One region of the Ruegeria sp. B11 genome, then DNA from elsewhere that is predicted to be linked to it. Evidence: riboswitches for the same ligand, from Rfam matches in the RefSeq annotation. Region 1 holds a riboswitch; each other region holds the start of a gene.
What was found. Region 1 has a riboswitch for cobalamin ahead of ACR0I1_RS07970 (hypothetical protein). Riboswitches for the same ligand answer to the same signal wherever they lie in the genome.

Region 1 (4,210 bases):
TTATGATTGTAGCAAATTCCCTTCGGGCAGACCGGTTCTGATCCTTTCCGATCAACTGACTGCCTGAACACATCACCAGCGGATGCGCGATTGCCATCCGGCGGGATTGCTGTTTCTGATCACAGGCAGACCAATGTTACTTTCCTTATCGGACCTCGGATGGTCCTCTCATTTCGCGGCTCAGCATGCGGCTGATCCGTCACTTCTACCGTATCGCATCTCGGCCGTACACCGGGATCGACTGATCGGGCTGAGCCCTGAAGGTGAATCGCCTTTGTTATCTCTGGATCAATCAACCGGCGCATATGCCGTTGGGGATTGGGTTCTGGCGGATGAAAACAAACGCATACGCCGAGTGCTGGACCGGCGCAGCCTGCTGCAGCGCCGGGCCGCAGGTACAGGGGCAGCGGCGCAGCTGATTGCTGCAAATGTTGATGTGCTGTTCATCGTTAGTTCCTGCAACGCCGATTTCAATATGCCACGATTGGAGCGGTATCTTGCGCTGGCACATCAGGCAGGCTGCTATCCGGTGGTCGTTCTGACCAAATCGGACATGTGCGATGATCCGAGCCTTTATGTAGATCAAGCCCAATCGCTCGCCCCGTTTCTGACGGTACTTGCGGTCAACGCGCTGGATCACGGCGATCTCGAACAAGTTCTGTCGTGGTGTCCGAAAGGACAAACCAGCGCCTTGCTTGGATCATCCGGCGTTGGGAAAACGACGCTCGCCAACGGGATGACGGGGCAGGATCAGGCCACCGCAGGTATTCGCGAAGACGATGCGCGCGGCAGGCACACAACAACCTCACGCGCCTTGCATCGCATGCGCAATGGCGGCTGGCTGATCGATACGCCCGGCATGCGCGCGTTACGTCTGCTAGATGCGCAAGAGGGGTTGGATGAGGTGTTCTCGGACATCTCAGACCTCAGCCTGAATTGCCGCTTCTCGGATTGTCAGCACGAGACCGAGCCCGGATGTGCGGTGCAGGCGGCAATCGACGCTGGTACGCTTGATCCCGCGCGGCTGGACCGCTGGCGCAAGCTGCGGCGCGAAGACCAACACAATTCCGCTTCGGTGGCGCAGGCCCGCGCCCGCGACAAGGCGTTCGGCAAGATGGTGCGCAGCGTGATGCACGAGAAAAAATCCCGTAAAGGGCTATAACGAAGCTGGGCACCGACCTACCGGTGCCCAGCGCTATCAGGCGATCAGTCTAGGCCAGACTGCCGCATTCCGTCTTGCGAATGCACCGATATGGCCGATCTTGGACACTCCTAATTCGCTTGGTGCAAGCAGATGGCGCCCGGCTTTGGGTCCATAGAGATCGGCAAGACGCCAGACAGCATCCGGCGGCACCATTTCATCATCTGCGAAGGTAAACAGATCGACACGTTTGCCCAAGTCTTTCCAGCGGGCGGCGGGCAGTGTCGTGCCGATCTCTGGCACATAGCTTTTGGGGGCGGTGCACCATTTGCGCCATTGCCAATAGACTTGGGCAGGCAGGTCCGATCCAAACCCGACCAACCGTCCGGGCAGGTAGCCAAGCGCCTTGACCACCAGCGGCGCGTGACCATACCAGAACAACGCCGCCAAAGCGCGATAAGGCCAAGGGTGATCCGCCAGCGTTACCAGACCCGAACAGACACAGATCATCCTGTCGATCTGATCGATATCGGGTTGGATCGGGCCAAACATTCCGCCCAAGGAATGACCGATGCTCCATAGCTTGGCCTGTGGAAACCGTCGGCGCATCTCGGCCCGGGCGGCTGGAATGTCGATCAACGCCCAATCGGCCATGGTGACATTTGACCGCTTTTGCGAACCCACCAAAGAGTGACCAAAATCCCGGTAGTCATAGGTCAGGCAGGCCATGCCCTGTTCTTCGGCGAGCCATCGGGCGAAGTGCTGATAGTAATCCCTCGGCACCCCAGTCGCACCGTTTATGACGACCACCTTTTCGGGGTCGGCAACCGGACGGTAAAGCCGCGCCGACAACATTGCCGGGTCGGACGGGATCTGAAAATCCTCGGTCACAACCGCCTGCTGCGTGTCCAACATGGTGCCCTCCAATACCGACTGAACTGATCAGTTCACCCGAAGCGCCTCAAGTCAAGGTTGACGTGGCTGGACCGTACGTCACTTGCCTGACGCAATCTTCTTGACTCGGGCACGGCGCAGCCGATAGCCATGTCGCGATGGTTCTCGCGCCCAATCGGGCCGGGATGAAAAGGGAACACGGTGCGGTTCTGCACGGAGAAAACCGGAAAGAACCTAGTCCGAGACTGCCCCCGCAACTGTAAGCGGAGAGCAATGCCGAGATACCACTGGCCTTGAAGGCTGGGAAGGTCGGCAAAGCGATGACCCGCAAGTCAGGAGACCTGCCATCAGATGTAGAACCGAAACTCGGGCGGGGTGTCCGGGACGGGTTTGATCGTGCTCTGCACCGACCAACCTGTGCCACGCCCTCGCCCTGCGCGCGGAGGGCGCATTGATGATCTGGAAGACTAAAACGCACGAATTCGCGGCGACCGTGTGCCAACGTACTGGGGCAACCTGCCCCGCACTGGCGCAAATGGCGCGGGCTCTGACGCAGGCCATGTCCACCACAAAACCGGTCACAAAATCTGGGTTTGAGATTGAAGGCAGTATTGACCTGTCGCACTGCCCAGAGGGATGTACCGCCCGCTTTCGCGCCCAATGCGACCAGATACGTGTATTCTGCGGAACCGATCCTGAAATCGATACCGGCCGGCTGGATGACTACGCAGACATGATGTTCGGAACCGAGTACCGCAGCCTACCCGCAGACCTGCTAAGGAATCCTCCTTGCGCCATGCTTGAGGCTTCGCTTCTGGTGCAGCACAACGGTGGCGAAATCTCGCCACATGTTGGTGTCTAAGCCGTCAAACGGCTTGAACACGGGCCGGTTCAACGGCCCAAAGCATCTGGGCATTTGTCTCGACTGCGCAAGGACGCACCGTACGCAATCGCTTCAATGCCGCCTCAGGCCGTTCACCGCATTCAACCATCAGACGCAGAACCACCATCCCGGATCGGCCACAGCCACCACGGCAATGCACTAGCACACGGCCACCACCTGACAACGCCTGACGGGCAGTCGCGCCAACGCGGGGCCAGCGGTCCAAAATCTCTTTGGGTGGCGTGCCAAAATCTTCGATCGGCAAATGCACCCATCTGCTGGCACGCCCCTGAATATCAGCGCCAAAATTCCGCGCACCATCCTGAATCATCTCGACCTCAGTCGTCATCGAGATCACAAGTCCCGGCTTCCAGTCTGCGATAAGATCGAGGTCTTCGGTATAAGTGCCTCCGCGCCCGGGCATCGATGACAAGGCCAAGGTGCCTCCGCCAACCTGCAACGCATAAACCACCAGTTGCGACATAATCTCCCCCCAAACAAACTTCACCCAACAACATACTGGTCCAGTAAATAGAATAGAGTGGATTTTAGCCGCATACCCACGCATTCCAAAATGAAAATCGTCCCGGCCGGCTGTGGACGCGGGCGGCGGGGGCCTCTACGCTGCGGCGTAACGCGAATCCGACAGAGCAGACATGACCGAGACGCCCAGCCCCGCCTACCAGGTTCTTGCCCGCAAATACCGCCCCGAAACCTTTGCCGATCTAGTCGGTCAGGACGCCATGGTGCGCACTCTGAAAAACGCCTTCGAGGCGGACCGGATCGCGCAGGCCTTCATCATGACCGGCATCCGCGGTACCGGCAAGACGACGACCGCTCGGATCATAGCCAAGGGTATGAACTGCATCGGTCCCGATGGCAGCGGCGGCCCTACCACCGAACCCTGCGGTCAATGTGAACACTGCGTAGCCATCATGGAGGGCCGCCATGTCGATGTGATGGAGATGGACGCCGCCAGCCGCACCGGTGTCAATGACATCCGCGAGATCATCGACAGCGTCCGCTATCGCGCTGCGTCCGCGCGCTACAAGATCTATATCATCGACGAGGTTCACATGCTGTCGACCAGCGCTTTCAACGCGCTGCTCAAGACGCTGGAAGAACCCCCCGAACACGTGAAGTTCATCTTTGCCACCACCGAGATTCGCAAGGTCCCGGTGACCGTCCTGTCCCGTTGCCAGCGCTTTGATCTGCGCCGGATCGAGCCGGAGGATATGATCGGACTGCTGCGCAAAATTGCAGGTGCCGAGGGGGCACAGATTGCCGAGGAT
Region 2 (4,210 bases), 610 kb from region 1:
AGCATGACATCTTCGTCAGATAACTTGGAAGCACTTTCAAGAAGCGTCATCCGACCGTTGATCACATCAAATGCGAGATGCTCTTCACCACCTGCTTTCGGGCCGACGACACGGTTCAGGATCGCCACCTCTTCGGCGCAATCAAGGCCAGAGACCTGAAAGCTTCTACCACCTTCAGGAATTGGACCGGCGGGGGCGATGTCGCCACACCCGCCACTACCGCATGCGTGGTGACCATGTTTGTTTTCGTGGCCATGGTCGTGGCTATGGGTATCGGATGACATGATTGGACCTCAAGAATCTCTATGGTCCTTTGTAAATAGTTCCTACAGTAACTAGAGCTTCAATACCTTTTATATTTTTTTCATCCGGGTTCTTTGCCTGCGATATTGTTAGTTCATTTCGTCTTGCGGGCCGGCCGTGTGGATGCAATCTAATTGCAGATGACGCAAAAAATTTGGAACAGATCAATGCAGAAACGGATCGCAATTACCATCACGTTAGTCTCGATTACGGCTGGTTGCTCAGCCCAGTTCACCGGAGCCAAAAGCAAGGCACTTGAACCAGGCAACGTGCCAGATTCGGTCGTAGCGCTGGCAGGGCCGGCGCAGGATTTGACCACGGCACGCCTTTTGCCAGAAGATAATTGCTTTTGGTATGAGCACAGCGGACCCGTCGAGACGACATTGGTACCATTGCGCGCGACGAATGGCGCTCCGATCTGCATTGCGCGCGACGCCTGATCGAAATGAGGGCAGCGACGTCCTTGTACGCTGCCCAATATTCATGAGCGGGCTGTGACGCTATCTTCGGCAGAGTATAGGAAAGCGGTCGAGCCGGTTTTCACGTTTGGGTAGAGGTCATTGATATGAGCCATGATCATTCGCACACATCCAGAACTTGCGCGACCGCCGATGCTTCTTGGCTCAGGCGTGCCGTGAATTCTGAGATATGTGTCTCGGTCTCCAACGTATAGATAAAGGGCACGAGAGCCGAGAGCATTATTCGGCCCGGGCTCCATGCCATTCCGGAATTCCGCGTATTCGGGGTTGCGCTCGATCATTGAAGCGGTTGGTGTCCAGTGTGGCCATTCGACCTTTCGGCGGATAACATAGGTGCCGGGCTCGTAAAGGTTCCCGCGCGCGATCGCTACGCCATAGCGCATTGCGGTCCCGCCTTCTTCGATATGATAGAGATAGCGCGCGACGGCATCCACATGGATGTCACCTGGAACCAAACCATCATTTGCCGCGACGCGTCTTGGTAAAAAACGGTCATGAACACCCCACGGATTTGAGGTCATTGGATCGTAACCAATTGGCGTGACCTGACTGTCCCAATAGGTCTTCTGCGATGCGGTTGGCCAGGTTTTGGCGATCAATGGACTGGCCGCAGACGCCGAGAACAGCGCTGTGGTGGATTGAATGAAATGGCGCCTTGTAAGCATAGGTCTCGTCCTGGTTCACAAGTTTAACGTATTTGGATCGCACTATCGCGAATTAATCCGATTCTTAAAGCCTCTAGCAGCTAGAGCTTCAAGAGGTTTCAGGTAACGCTTGGTTTACCCTGTCGATCAAGTGACCGGTTGCGTGAATCCTGCTTCGGTCGAGTTTACATTGGAATAGGTCGCAAAGACAATTGACACAGGCGAAGCCGCCATTGTAGCGGTGAATTGTTTTCGGTTCCTGATGGCGGAAGCCAAAAGGATTAAAAGGGAATACGGTTCGGTGTTTTCAATGGCGCCAATTCCGTAACTGCCCCCGCAACTGTGAGCGGAGAGCGATGCCAAGACACCACTGGTTCGTAATGGAACCGGGAAGGTTGGCGGAGCGAGCACCCGCGAGTCAGGAGACCTGCCGTAAAGCGCCGGGCTATGCCCAGACTGAACCTGTCGGCCTTACGGTCGATTCAACCTGACAAGCCGCCGGGTGAGGCGGTAGGGAGAAAAAACATGCATATCGAACCGGGCATCGTGAATGGTGCCAAAATCGCGCTTTCCTATGTTACCGCCGCAGGTGCGGCTACTTACGCAGCGAAAGAAACGTTTTCCACATTGCGTGCGAATGGACCTGCATCTTTTGTTATGCGCTCGGTGCTCGCCACCGTTGGGGTTTTCCTTTTCTTCGAAGTCCTGCCGCATTTCCCGGTTGGTGTCTCTGAAGTCCACTTCATCCTGGGGTCGACGCTGTTTCTGCTTCTCGGTGCTGCACCCGCGGCTTTTGGATTGGCAGCTGGTCTCCTGATTCAGGGTGTGTTTTTTGCCCCGTTCGATCTTCCGCAGTACTTCATCAACCTGACCACTCTGCTGGTGCCGCTATTTGCGCTACAGGCACTGGCCAGCCGCATCATCGCACCCGGCACAGCATATGTTGACCTCAAATATGGCCAAGCTCTTGCCCTAAGTGCGACGTATCAGGGAGGAGTAGTCGCATGGGTTGGGTTCTGGGCCTTCTACGGCCAGGGTTTCGGCGCAGAAACCATGGCGTCGGTTCTGTCCTTTGGCGGCGCTTATATGCTGGTAATCGTCATTGAGCCGATTGCTGATCTGGCAGTGCTTGCGGCAGCCAAGGCAATGCGCGGTTTGAACAGTACAGGTCTGGTGACTCCGCGTTTGTACAACGCTGCGAAAGCTTGACCAAAGTTTGAAGCAGTGTCCTAAACTTGGGTTGCCGCGAAACAACCAGTAGTCGCAGGACCAAAATTTTATTGTGGCGCGTCTCTAGGGCGCGCCACATTGTCTTTAGCCGCTAGAAACCTGTACCCAACGATCAGGGTGATTTGGGTCCTGTATTCGTAGGAAAAGATACCTCGTTTCCTTCCAAGATTTGATCCTGTTGGTGACATTGTCCAGAATCAAATCGCCTTCACTCGAGCGATAAACTAAAACTGCATGGCCACTGCGATTGGTGTCCAAGACAGTTGCAATAAGTAGCTTCGTAGGATCCAGGCCGTTCTGCATTAGTTCAAACTTCTTTTGCAAAGCGATGTCTCTAGAACAACGCTCAGGTTACAAACCGTCGGCCTGACTAGCGGTTTCGCAACCGAGCGAAGGCATGCGTGAGGGTGTGATCGGGCCGACGAAATTGAAATTCGCGAACCATATTGTTCTTGTGGCTGAGCTCTCTTGGCTCGATGGTCTCAATTTCCACCCACAATGCCCCAAGTTTTTTTGTGAGTAGTTTTGCAAAAGGGCGCATATATCTTGCCAGAATGACATTTTCGCAGGAATGGTTCCCGATGACCAAGATCACTCCAGAATTGCTTGAACAAATCCGTGCCCGATTTGCGCAGGTTGACCACTGCCCGCAGCAGGGACCGCGTATTTTCTTTGAAAACGCGGGTGGGGCGCTGACGCTGAATTCGGTTGTGGGCACCTCGCAGGCTTATGCTGCGATCCCTGACAATCAGGGCCGCGACAACCCGGGAAGTCACGAACTGGTGCGGGTAATCAACAAGGCCAAAGAAGATATGGCCGTGTTCATGAACGCCCCCGGTGGCCAGTTCTTTGTCGGCGAAAGCGGGACCGAGCTGCTGTTTCGATTGATCATGAACGCCTGTCTGGGCACCGCCACCGGTCGGGTACTTGGCACAACGCTGGAACATCCCGCGACCCGAAGCGCTTGCGCGCGTTGGGCCGGGGTGGCCGGGCAAGATCATGTTCTGGTGGTCCATGACGACGCCACAGGCACCGTCACAGCAGATGCTTATGCGGCGCAGGTAACGCCGGACACAAAGGTTGCGACTATCGTGCACACCTCGCCGGTGACCGGTATGGGCGTGGATGTAGCGGCTGTGGCTGCCGAGATCCGCGCCGTTGCGCCCAATTGCTTCATCATAATCGACGGTATCCAGCACGCCGCGCATGGCCGGATCGACCTAACCGCCTATGATGTCGATGGCTATGTGATCTCGCCTTACAAGGTGTTCTCGCGCCATGGTTACGGGGTGGCCTGGATTTCTGACCGGCTGACCAAGCTGCCACATAACAGCTTGATCGACGGCCCCGCCGACAATTGGGAAATGGGGACGCGTGATACCGGCTCTTACGCTACAATGTCTGACGTAATCAGCTATTTCGAATGGCTGGGCGCACAGGTCAGCGACGCCACCGACCGGCGCGCAAAATTCGTCGCTGCCGGAGAGGCGATCCATGAGCAGGAAAAAGCGCTGACTGATGCGATGATCCGCGGAACCGGCAACCTGCCTGGGC
Region 3 (4,210 bases), on a different contig from region 1:
GATCTGCCATCATCTCAGATTTGATGTCGTGCATAGCCGGCATGTGTTCCAGAATTGAGCGATCCTCAACATCATTGTGGTTCATCATGAGCCAGTATTTGAGCCCTTGATCCTGCCCCACATGATTGGTGCGCCCACGGTCGCGCTTGACCAAAAAGCTATCAGTGCTGCGCACAGCATAATGATGAATGCGCGCGAATTCATGGCTGAAACCACGCCATGCTTTCCATTTCACTTGGTCTGCTGGGTAGAGGTTCCCGCCCGAATCCCGCCACAACACCCCTTCGTATGGTGCGTCAGGGTTCGGTGCATCTTCTGGATTGATCCTGGGACGATGGGCGCGAAAACGGCTGAATTTCCCATTGTTGCGGAACAGCGTTTTGAACCCTTTGGTCCGGTGATGCGGATAGCCGTCTTCCGTGGCGGCCAGAAAGAAAGTCTCAGGTACAGGTCGATCAACGAAATCGTTCTGACCTGCGTTTCCGAACATGCGCCAGCAGATCGAGATCGCGTCCGCCACGCCGCTGGCCTCAACGAGGCTTCTTATATCACTATTGGGCAAACGGATATTGATATACTCGTCCACATCCAAACTGAGAATCCAATCCGAAGACAGATAGCTTGGGTGATTCCGCGCAAGCGAAAATGCACGAACCTGAGGCGCAGCGCGCGGACCCAGTCTGTTTCGTTGGTGGTGAGCCCAGCCAAGCACTTGCAACCGGTCACCCATGGCATCGGTACCATCAGCGCAATCATTGGTATAAATCAGAATGTCATCAAAACCGATTGCGTGGTTGTAGGCCACCCAATCGATCATGAAAGGCCCTTCGTTTTTCATCGTTGTTACGATGAGAAAGGTCTCATTCGTCATAAGTTGTTCTCTTGCCTGTGCCGGTGTCGGACTCCTGTCGACCTATTTAGAATAGCACCAGAATTTTGTCCAACCAGGTCGCCAGACAGCCGCAATGCTTGCCGATTAATCTATCTACCGATTCTGTGGGATCACCTCATAACCCGGTTCTTCTGGCTCGTCGTCCAGCATCTCGGTTGGGAACCCTGGCGCCTGGATCTCCAGTCCGGTCGCGTCCTCTAGCCGCCTGATGATGTTCGGGGACAATTCACGTTCACCATATCGCGCGATGCCATCTTCGAAAATCTTGATCATCAATGGGTTTATCTCAAGAGGAACTCCGGCACGGTCGGCGACCTCCTGAAACAGACCGATATCTTTTTTCACCAGGTCCATGGTGAAGGAAATATCGCGCGAGCCGTTCAGGATGACCTGACTTTCGGTCTCGTGCACGAAGGATGTGCCTGACGATATCTTAATCGCCTCATAGGTGGTTCCAAGGTCCATGCCGGCGGCCTTGGCTGTCACCAATGCCTCGGCGCAGGTGATCAGGTTGGCGGTAGCCAGATAATTGGTCAACACCTTCAGAACAGAGGCCGAGCCCAGATCGCCCGTGTGCAGAATGCGCCGCCCCATGGTGGTCAGGAATGGCAGGATACGTTCAAAAGTCTCACGATCACAGCCTGCGAAGATCGAGATATTACCCGTCGCTGCCCGGTGACATCCGCCCGAAACCGGGCAATCCACCGCTGCGCCGCCTCGTTCGATGACCATTGCGCCAAGGCGTTTGACTTCGGCTTCGTCAGTGGTCGACATTTCCATCCAGATTTTGCCAGGGCCGACCTCTGGCAACATTTCCTGCATCACCGCATCCGAGGCCGCAGGAGAAGGCAAACAGGTTATAACAGCATCGCAATCGCGCATCAGTTGCGCCGGGCTTTTGGCGGCTTTGGCACCCTTGGCGACGAATTCGGTCACCAGATCCGGGTTCAGGTCATGAACCGTCAGATCGATACCGTTTCGTAGCAGCGATCCAGATAGCTTGCCCCCTACATTCCCCAGCCCGATAAACCCTACTTTCATGCGCGGTATCCTCCTGTTCGCATCTTGCTGCCATGCCAGCACGTCGTTGCAGAAGTATCATGCCGCCCAGCGACCCCGACAGGTCGCTTTTTATCCGCTTTTTCACGGATCGGCGCGACTCGCTTGACAAGCAACCCTGCCCTGCCGCATGTCCCTTTCGTTGGTGTCTGCGAGAGCAGATGAAAAGGGAATGCGTCAGCGGTTTTTGCCGTCAAACGCAGCCGCCCCCGCGACCGTGACCGGAGAGGGTGCCCAAAGCCACTGGCAGTATGGCCGGGAAGGCGGGACATCCGACAGAGGCCTCCTCTGACATCCGCAAGCCGGGAGACCTGCCAACGCCCGAAGATGAAACCGGACGGGGTGTTCCGGTGTGGGGCTGTGATCGGCCCGCATGAAACCCCGTCCCCCACGAAGAGGATTTGGGGGGATGAGAGACATGACCGAGACCGCACCGGTCGAACTGCTGGTTTGCACTACCTGCCGTCGCGGGCTGCCTGTCGAGGATGACGCCCAGCGCCCCGGCACGTTGCTGCACAAGGCGCTTGAACAGGCGGGCCTGCCCGAAGGCATTACCTTGAAAGCTGTGGAATGCCTGTCGAATTGCGATGAAGGCTGCTCGATCGTGCTACGCGGAGGACCGGATCGCTGGACTTTCGTGTATGAGCATCTGAACGAGATCGACCATGTTGAAACCATCGTCGAAGGCGCAGCCAAATACCTCGCCACCGAGGACGGATTGGTCAAATGGCGCGAACGTCCCGAACATTTCCGCAAAAACTGTGCGGCCCGCATTCCCCCGATTGGAGCCCTGAAATGAGCAACCTTGAGAAACTCCCCGTCACTGTGATCACCGGCTTTTTGGGCTCGGGCAAAACCACTCTGGTACGTCACCTGATGCAGAACCCGCAGGGCAAGCGTCTGGCGGTGGTCGTCAATGAATTCGGTGATGTCGGCGTCGATGGCGATATCCTGAAATCCTGCGCCATTCCTGATTGCCCCGCGGAAAACATCATGGAACTGGCCAATGGCTGCATCTGCTGCACCGTCGCCGATGACTTCATCCCGACCATCGAAGCCCTGATGGCACTAGAGCCGCGCCCCGATCACATCCTGATCGAAACCTCCGGTCTTGCCCTGCCAAAACCGCTGCTAAAGGCGTTCGACTGGCCCGATATCCGCTCGAAAATCACCGTCGATGGCGTGATTGCTCTGGCCGATGCCGAGGCCGTGGCCGCTGGTCGGTTCGCTCCGAATGTCGAGGCGGTGGATGCGCAACGCATGGCAGATGACTCGATTGATCATGAAACTCCCTTGTCCGAGGTGTTCGAGGATCAGATTTCCTGCGCCGACATCATTCTGCTGACCAAGCCCGATCTGGCTGGCCCGGAAGGCGTTGCGAAAGCGAAAGAGATCATCGCCGCCGAAGCGCCCCGCCCCATGCCCGTGGTCGAAGTGGCCGAGGGTGCCGTGGACGTCCGCGTCGTGCTGGGTCTAGAAGCCGCGGCCGAGGATGACATGGACGCGCGTCCCAGCCATCACGACGGCCATCACGATCACGAGCATGACGATTTCGAAAGCATCATCGTTGAACTGCCCGAGCAAATCGATCCGATTGATCTGGTCGCCAAGATTGAACGATTGGCCAACGAGTTGAATATCCTGCGCGTCAAAGGCTATGCCGCCGTTCAGGGCAAGCCCATGCGCCTACTGGTTCAGGCCGTCGGTGCGCGCGTGCGTCACCAATATGACCGCCCGTGGGAGTCCGGCGAAGACCGTCGCTCGCGCATTGTGGTCATTGCCGAGCATGACGATATCAAAGAGGCCGAGATCCGCGATATCCTTGTGGGTGTAACCGAGGCTGCCGAGTAAGACTTATGCACGTCGTCTTCCGCGAAAGCCATGGGCTCGAAGAAACCGAGACCCCGACCGATCTGGGTCAGAGCCCGGCGGACCTTGTGGTGCTGTCCTTTTCCGACAGTGACCTTGGCGCTTTCGCGGCGGGATGGCATCGTGGAAGTGGGCCTGAAGGACGCATGCCAACGATGCGGCTGGCCAATCTGACGGCGCTGAAGCATCCCCTCTCAGTCGACACATATGTCGAGCAGACACTGGAGGGCGCAAAGGGCATCCTGATCCGTCTGATCGGTGGAGTGCCCTATTGGGCCTACGGCTTGCAGCAGGTTCTGGCGCTGGCGCAGGCCAAAGGGATTGCACTGGCCGTGCTGCCCGCAGACGGTCGCGAGGATACGCGGCTGGATGATTACTCTACCCTGCCTG
Region 4 (4,210 bases), 190 kb from region 1:
TCCGACGGCAGGATGGGTGAGAGGTCTTCTGGCGTTGTATGCCGACCGATCCAGCGATGGGAAAACACGCCGGGCCATGTCGTGTAGTCTGCGCCCATCGTATAGGGCCGCGGTCGGTGGATCTTCGCGGCGTTTGCAAGCCTGATCGCGGCTAAATAGCTCGTAACGGGTGGGGAGATCTTGAATCCGAGTTTGATCAGATCATCAACGTCCAGCATCAATACATCTCCGTTTGGTCATCGATTCGGGAACCGGGCGCGGGCCAAGCTCAGATAGGTTCTGAGCCGGATCGCATTAATCGGTCCTAAAGGTTCGTGATCTGCCGTGACACGCCAGGGCGAGAAGCTCATCGCGTCTCCATTCTGCGGATCAAATTCTGCACCTTTGGGAATCGTGATATCCGCCACGGGCGTGACGGTATGATGGTACGGATCAAGAGGTGCATCTGGTTGCGGATCGCATGCCCACCGGATGCGATTGTCGAGCACATCGAATTCGTCGGCCGGGCGCGGGGGCTCAATCACACACACCTCGAAGTGATTATCTCCATCGGCCACGTCTTGCCGCAAACACTGCCCGATCCCATCTGGGTCGTCTACCGGATGTGCCGGAATTTTTGGTTTCGCGCTGCGGGCCAAGTATCTGACCGTTAGATCGGGGCCCAGCCGATACGGTGTTGTCGACCAGAAATGGACCTCAAAAGGCGAGTGCATATAGTTCGAGGCAAAATCACTCGCGACGCGAAACTGACGCTTGCCTTCACGAGTGAGGAAGGCGCGAAATCCTGCGCGCAGCCCTTTGGTGATCAACCTAAGGCTCCATTTTCGTCGCCCTTTGATCGCGTGCTGGACCGCTTGTAATGTGGCGACAAGCCTGCCCAATCGCTCATATTCATCGGGGACGTAGCTGGGAAACACATCCTGATCGACCAATACGAAATCGAACTCGTCGCTGAGTTGTGTGGTCCCCAGATGCGCAAGTGCCTCGGCGTCGATCAGCTTGGGGCCTGGCACGTCAAAAAGCTTGATCGCCATCCCGTGGGCATCCGATTTCCGGTCATCCAGATGCGCGCCGTTGGAAAAGCGAAGTGCGGCTGAATAGGCAGCGGGCTGTTCAAACAGGCCGTGACGGAACTGTTCTGGTAGATCGTTTCTGACGGTGAATGTTGCAGCCACACACCCGTGACTGCGCCCATGCTGAGCCCTTAAGCGATGGCCTTTCCACCGTGCAACGGCCTCGAGATTGTGGTCAATGACATCATCAACAATATCCGGCGGCAATGCGTTTTGCGAAACATGCGTCAAAGAACCGTCTCCTTGGATAAACCCAGGCAATGATCAATCAGGGGTAAGGCGCTGACAAAGCTAAACCTCTAAATTTGTTCAGCTTACCTCAGATTGTCTAATTTCCAAACACACCAACTATGGACAGCCGTGGCCAGACAAATTCGGCGCGCAGCCCAAGCTATTCGGTTGGTGCTTCGGACACGTGGTTGCCGGCGCTCGATCCTCGACCAGAGTTGGGCGCCTTCGACTTTATCATTGACGTGTCCGGTGTTCTCGGGCACTCAATCGATTGATGGTTCCCGGTGGTGTTGCCGCGGGATGAAAAGGGAATACGGTGAGGTTTGCCAAAAGGTGCCAATTCCGTAACTGCCCCCGCAACTGTAAGCGGTGAGCAAGGCCAAACAGCCACTGGTCCACAGGATCGGGAAGGTTGGCCGAGCGCGGACCCGCAAGTCAGGAGACCTGCCATCAGATGTTTAACCAACCCGGGGCGGGGCGTCCTGGAAGGAGGCTTTGATGGCGCGTCAATCGCGTGTTTACATTGTCGGCAGCTTCCGCATGCGCTTGGAAACAAGTGGAGTGGACCATGCCAGATACGCCTGATCATTTCATTCTAGTCTGCAAAAGCTGCACTGAAGGGCTGCGCCTCGATGAAATTTGCGATGCGTTGACTGGGAAATTACCTCGCGGCTTTGCGATCCGCGCGTCGTCTTGCATGGCAGGCTGCGATAGTCCCAGAACGGTTGGGTTCCAGGCCGTAGGAAAGGCGCAATACCTTTTTGGTGGCATTCAGACCGCGGATGAGGTGCAGGCGCTGGCTGAGTTTGCAGCCCAGTATCGTGAAAGCCCGGATGGCTGGACAAATGCCAAGGATCGCCCGCAGGCGTTGTTCAATAAAACCCTCTCGCGCATGCCGCGGATCGAACAGGGGGCATCGCAATGACGTTGCCACCCTTTCTGATTGCCGAAAACCTTGAGTATTATGCCCTTAACGGAGATGTCCTGTTGCAGGGCGTCTCGTTCGAGTTGGACGAGGGTTCCATTCTAGCCATCGCCGGCCCGAACGGGGCGGGGAAAACGACGCTTCTCAATCTGTTGTGCGGCGCTGAGCCGCTGGCACTTGGCGATGTTCGGATCAAAGGACGCAGTCTGAAACAGCTCTCCGCCAAAGAGCGTGCGCGCATGATTGCAGTGGTAGGTCAGCAGGAACTGCCCGATGGACGCTTGGCGTTACGCGATTATGTTGCGCTGGGGCAAATACCCATCCGTGCGGACCGATCTGCCGAAGGCCACGCGCAAGAGCTGGACCGGATTTTAGACCTGACCGGTCTCGCCAATCTCGCGGACAAGCGCATGGCCCAACTGTCCGGAGGCGAACGTCAGCGTGCCCATATCGCGCGCGCTTTGGCGCAGAACCCTTCGTTGCTGTTTCTGGACGAACCGACCAACCATCTGGATCCTGATGCAAAAGGGCGGATGCTGTCTTTGGTCGCCGAGCTTGGGATCACCGTGGTCATGATCGTACACGATCTGGTCATGATCCCCGAATTCGCCACACACGTGGCGCTGATGAAATCGACCCGCATGATCGAGTTTGGATCGGTGGACAAGGTGCTGACACCCGAAAGAGTCCGCGAAACTTTTGGCGTTGATTTCCTCTGCTTTCTCCACGAAGGCCGCGTGATCCCGGCGCTTGATATTCGAAGAACCACAATCTCAACTTAGTCGAAGGAACACACTGAGATGAAATACATCTGGCCCGTGGCGTTGGCCACCGCCATGGCAAGCGGTGCTGCTGCGCAAGAAGTCACCGTAGACAACTGCGGCGAACCGCTGGTTTTTGATACCGCGCCCGAGCGCCTGGTTGTGCATGACATGAACATGACCGATATGGCCTTTGCATTGGGTCTGCAGGACAAGATCGTCGGCCTGACCGGCATCACCGGCTGGTACAAGACCAGCCCTGATTTTGATGCCCTGCGCGGCGACATCCCCGAGCTTGCGCCGAAATATCCGACCGTCGAAAACTTGGTGGCGGTTGAACCCGACCTGTTCTTTGCCGGTTGGTACTATGGCATGAAGCCGGGTGGTGATGTGACCCCAGATACATTGGAACCGTTCGGAATCAAGACCTTGGTTCTAACGGAAAGCTGTGTCCATCTGGACAAGGATCGCCCCGAAGCCAGCATGGATCTTCTGTTTGGCGATGTGTTGCGCTTGGGCAAGGTGATGCAAGTCGAAGACAAGGCCGAAGCTCTGGTCTCGGGCTGGAAAGAGCAGCTGGCAGCGATCGAAGCCAAGACTGCTGAACTGCCCAAGCCCCGCGTCTTTCTTCTGGATGGTCCTGCAGATGCTCCGTTTACCGCCGGTAAATTCGCGATTCCCGATGCGATGATCACAGCCGCCGGTGGTGAAAACGTCACTCATGACATGGACACGAGCTGGGGCCGCACTTCGTGGGAGGCCGTTGCCGCATCGAACCCGGAATTCCTGGTTTTGTTGGATTATCAGACCGGCAATGGCGCCGAGGACACTTTCAAGTTCCTGCAGGAACATCCCGTCATGTCGCAGACTGATGCCGTCAAGAACGAACGCTGGATCGGATTGCGCTACGAAGAGCTGACGCCCGGACCGGCAAATATCGAAGCGATCTCGAAGATGGCGCGCGCGATGCATCCGGGTCAGAGCTAATATGGGCCGACTGGGCCTGACGTTGTTGCTGGGGGCGGTCGTTCTGACCGCCCTTTTGCTGATTTCCACGATCTACGGCACAACCTCGATTCCTTTGTCCGACACCTTCACCGCGATCTTGCACGGTACCGGGTTGCAGGACGGAGAGATGTCGCCGCTGCATAGGATCGTATTCGACCTGCGATTGCCCCGCGCGTTGTTTGCAGCCGTGATCGGTGCCGGGCTGGGCATCG

Region 2: linked by a shared signal. The riboswitch ahead of ACR0I1_RS10705 (energy-coupling factor ABC transporter permease) and the one ahead of ACR0I1_RS07970 (hypothetical protein) in region 1 are both predicted to bind cobalamin.
Region 3: linked by a shared signal. The riboswitch ahead of ACR0I1_RS11890 (DUF1636 family protein) and the one ahead of ACR0I1_RS07970 (hypothetical protein) in region 1 are both predicted to bind cobalamin.
Region 4: linked by a shared signal. The riboswitch ahead of ACR0I1_RS08905 (DUF1636 family protein) and the one ahead of ACR0I1_RS07970 (hypothetical protein) in region 1 are both predicted to bind cobalamin.

Annotation. Positions count from the first base shown of each region.
Region 1 is NZ_JBQFVO010000002.1:50,151-54,360, forward strand. It holds gene rsgA (ribosome small subunit-dependent GTPase A) at 134-1,162, shown strand; gene ACR0I1_RS07965 (alpha/beta hydrolase family protein) at 1,199-2,056, opposite strand; cobalamin riboswitch at 2,179-2,398, shown strand; gene ACR0I1_RS07970 (hypothetical protein) at 2,490-2,897, shown strand; gene ACR0I1_RS07975 (phosphatase domain-containing protein) at 2,902-3,402, opposite strand; gene ACR0I1_RS07980 (DNA polymerase III subunit gamma/tau) at 3,575-4,210, shown strand, end outside.
Region 2 is NZ_JBQFVO010000002.1:664,462-668,671, forward strand. It holds gene ACR0I1_RS10690 (heavy metal translocating P-type ATPase) at 1-284, opposite strand, end outside; gene ACR0I1_RS10695 (hypothetical protein) at 471-743, shown strand; gene ACR0I1_RS10700 (L,D-transpeptidase) at 785-1,447, opposite strand; cobalamin riboswitch at 1,663-1,875, shown strand; gene ACR0I1_RS10705 (energy-coupling factor ABC transporter permease) at 1,952-2,635, shown strand; gene ACR0I1_RS10710 (transglutaminase-like cysteine peptidase) at 2,741-2,980, opposite strand; gene ACR0I1_RS10715 (aminotransferase class V-fold PLP-dependent enzyme) at 3,238-4,210, shown strand, end outside.
Region 3 is NZ_JBQFVO010000003.1:24,134-28,343, forward strand. It holds gene ACR0I1_RS11880 (glycosyltransferase family 2 protein) at 1-871, opposite strand, end outside; gene ACR0I1_RS11885 (NAD(P)-dependent oxidoreductase) at 986-1,972, opposite strand; cobalamin riboswitch at 2,078-2,284, shown strand; gene ACR0I1_RS11890 (DUF1636 family protein) at 2,370-2,750, shown strand; gene cobW (cobalamin biosynthesis protein CobW) at 2,747-3,802, shown strand; gene cobN (cobaltochelatase subunit CobN) at 3,808-4,210, shown strand, end outside.
Region 4 is NZ_JBQFVO010000002.1:237,674-241,883, forward strand. It holds gene ACR0I1_RS08895 (peroxidase family protein) at 1-218, opposite strand, end outside; gene ACR0I1_RS08900 (catalase family protein) at 237-1,304, opposite strand; cobalamin riboswitch at 1,563-1,770, shown strand; gene ACR0I1_RS08905 (DUF1636 family protein) at 1,873-2,229, shown strand; gene ACR0I1_RS08910 (ABC transporter ATP-binding protein) at 2,226-3,011, shown strand; gene ACR0I1_RS08915 (ABC transporter substrate-binding protein) at 3,030-3,977, shown strand; gene ACR0I1_RS08920 (FecCD family ABC transporter permease) at 3,979-4,210, shown strand, end outside.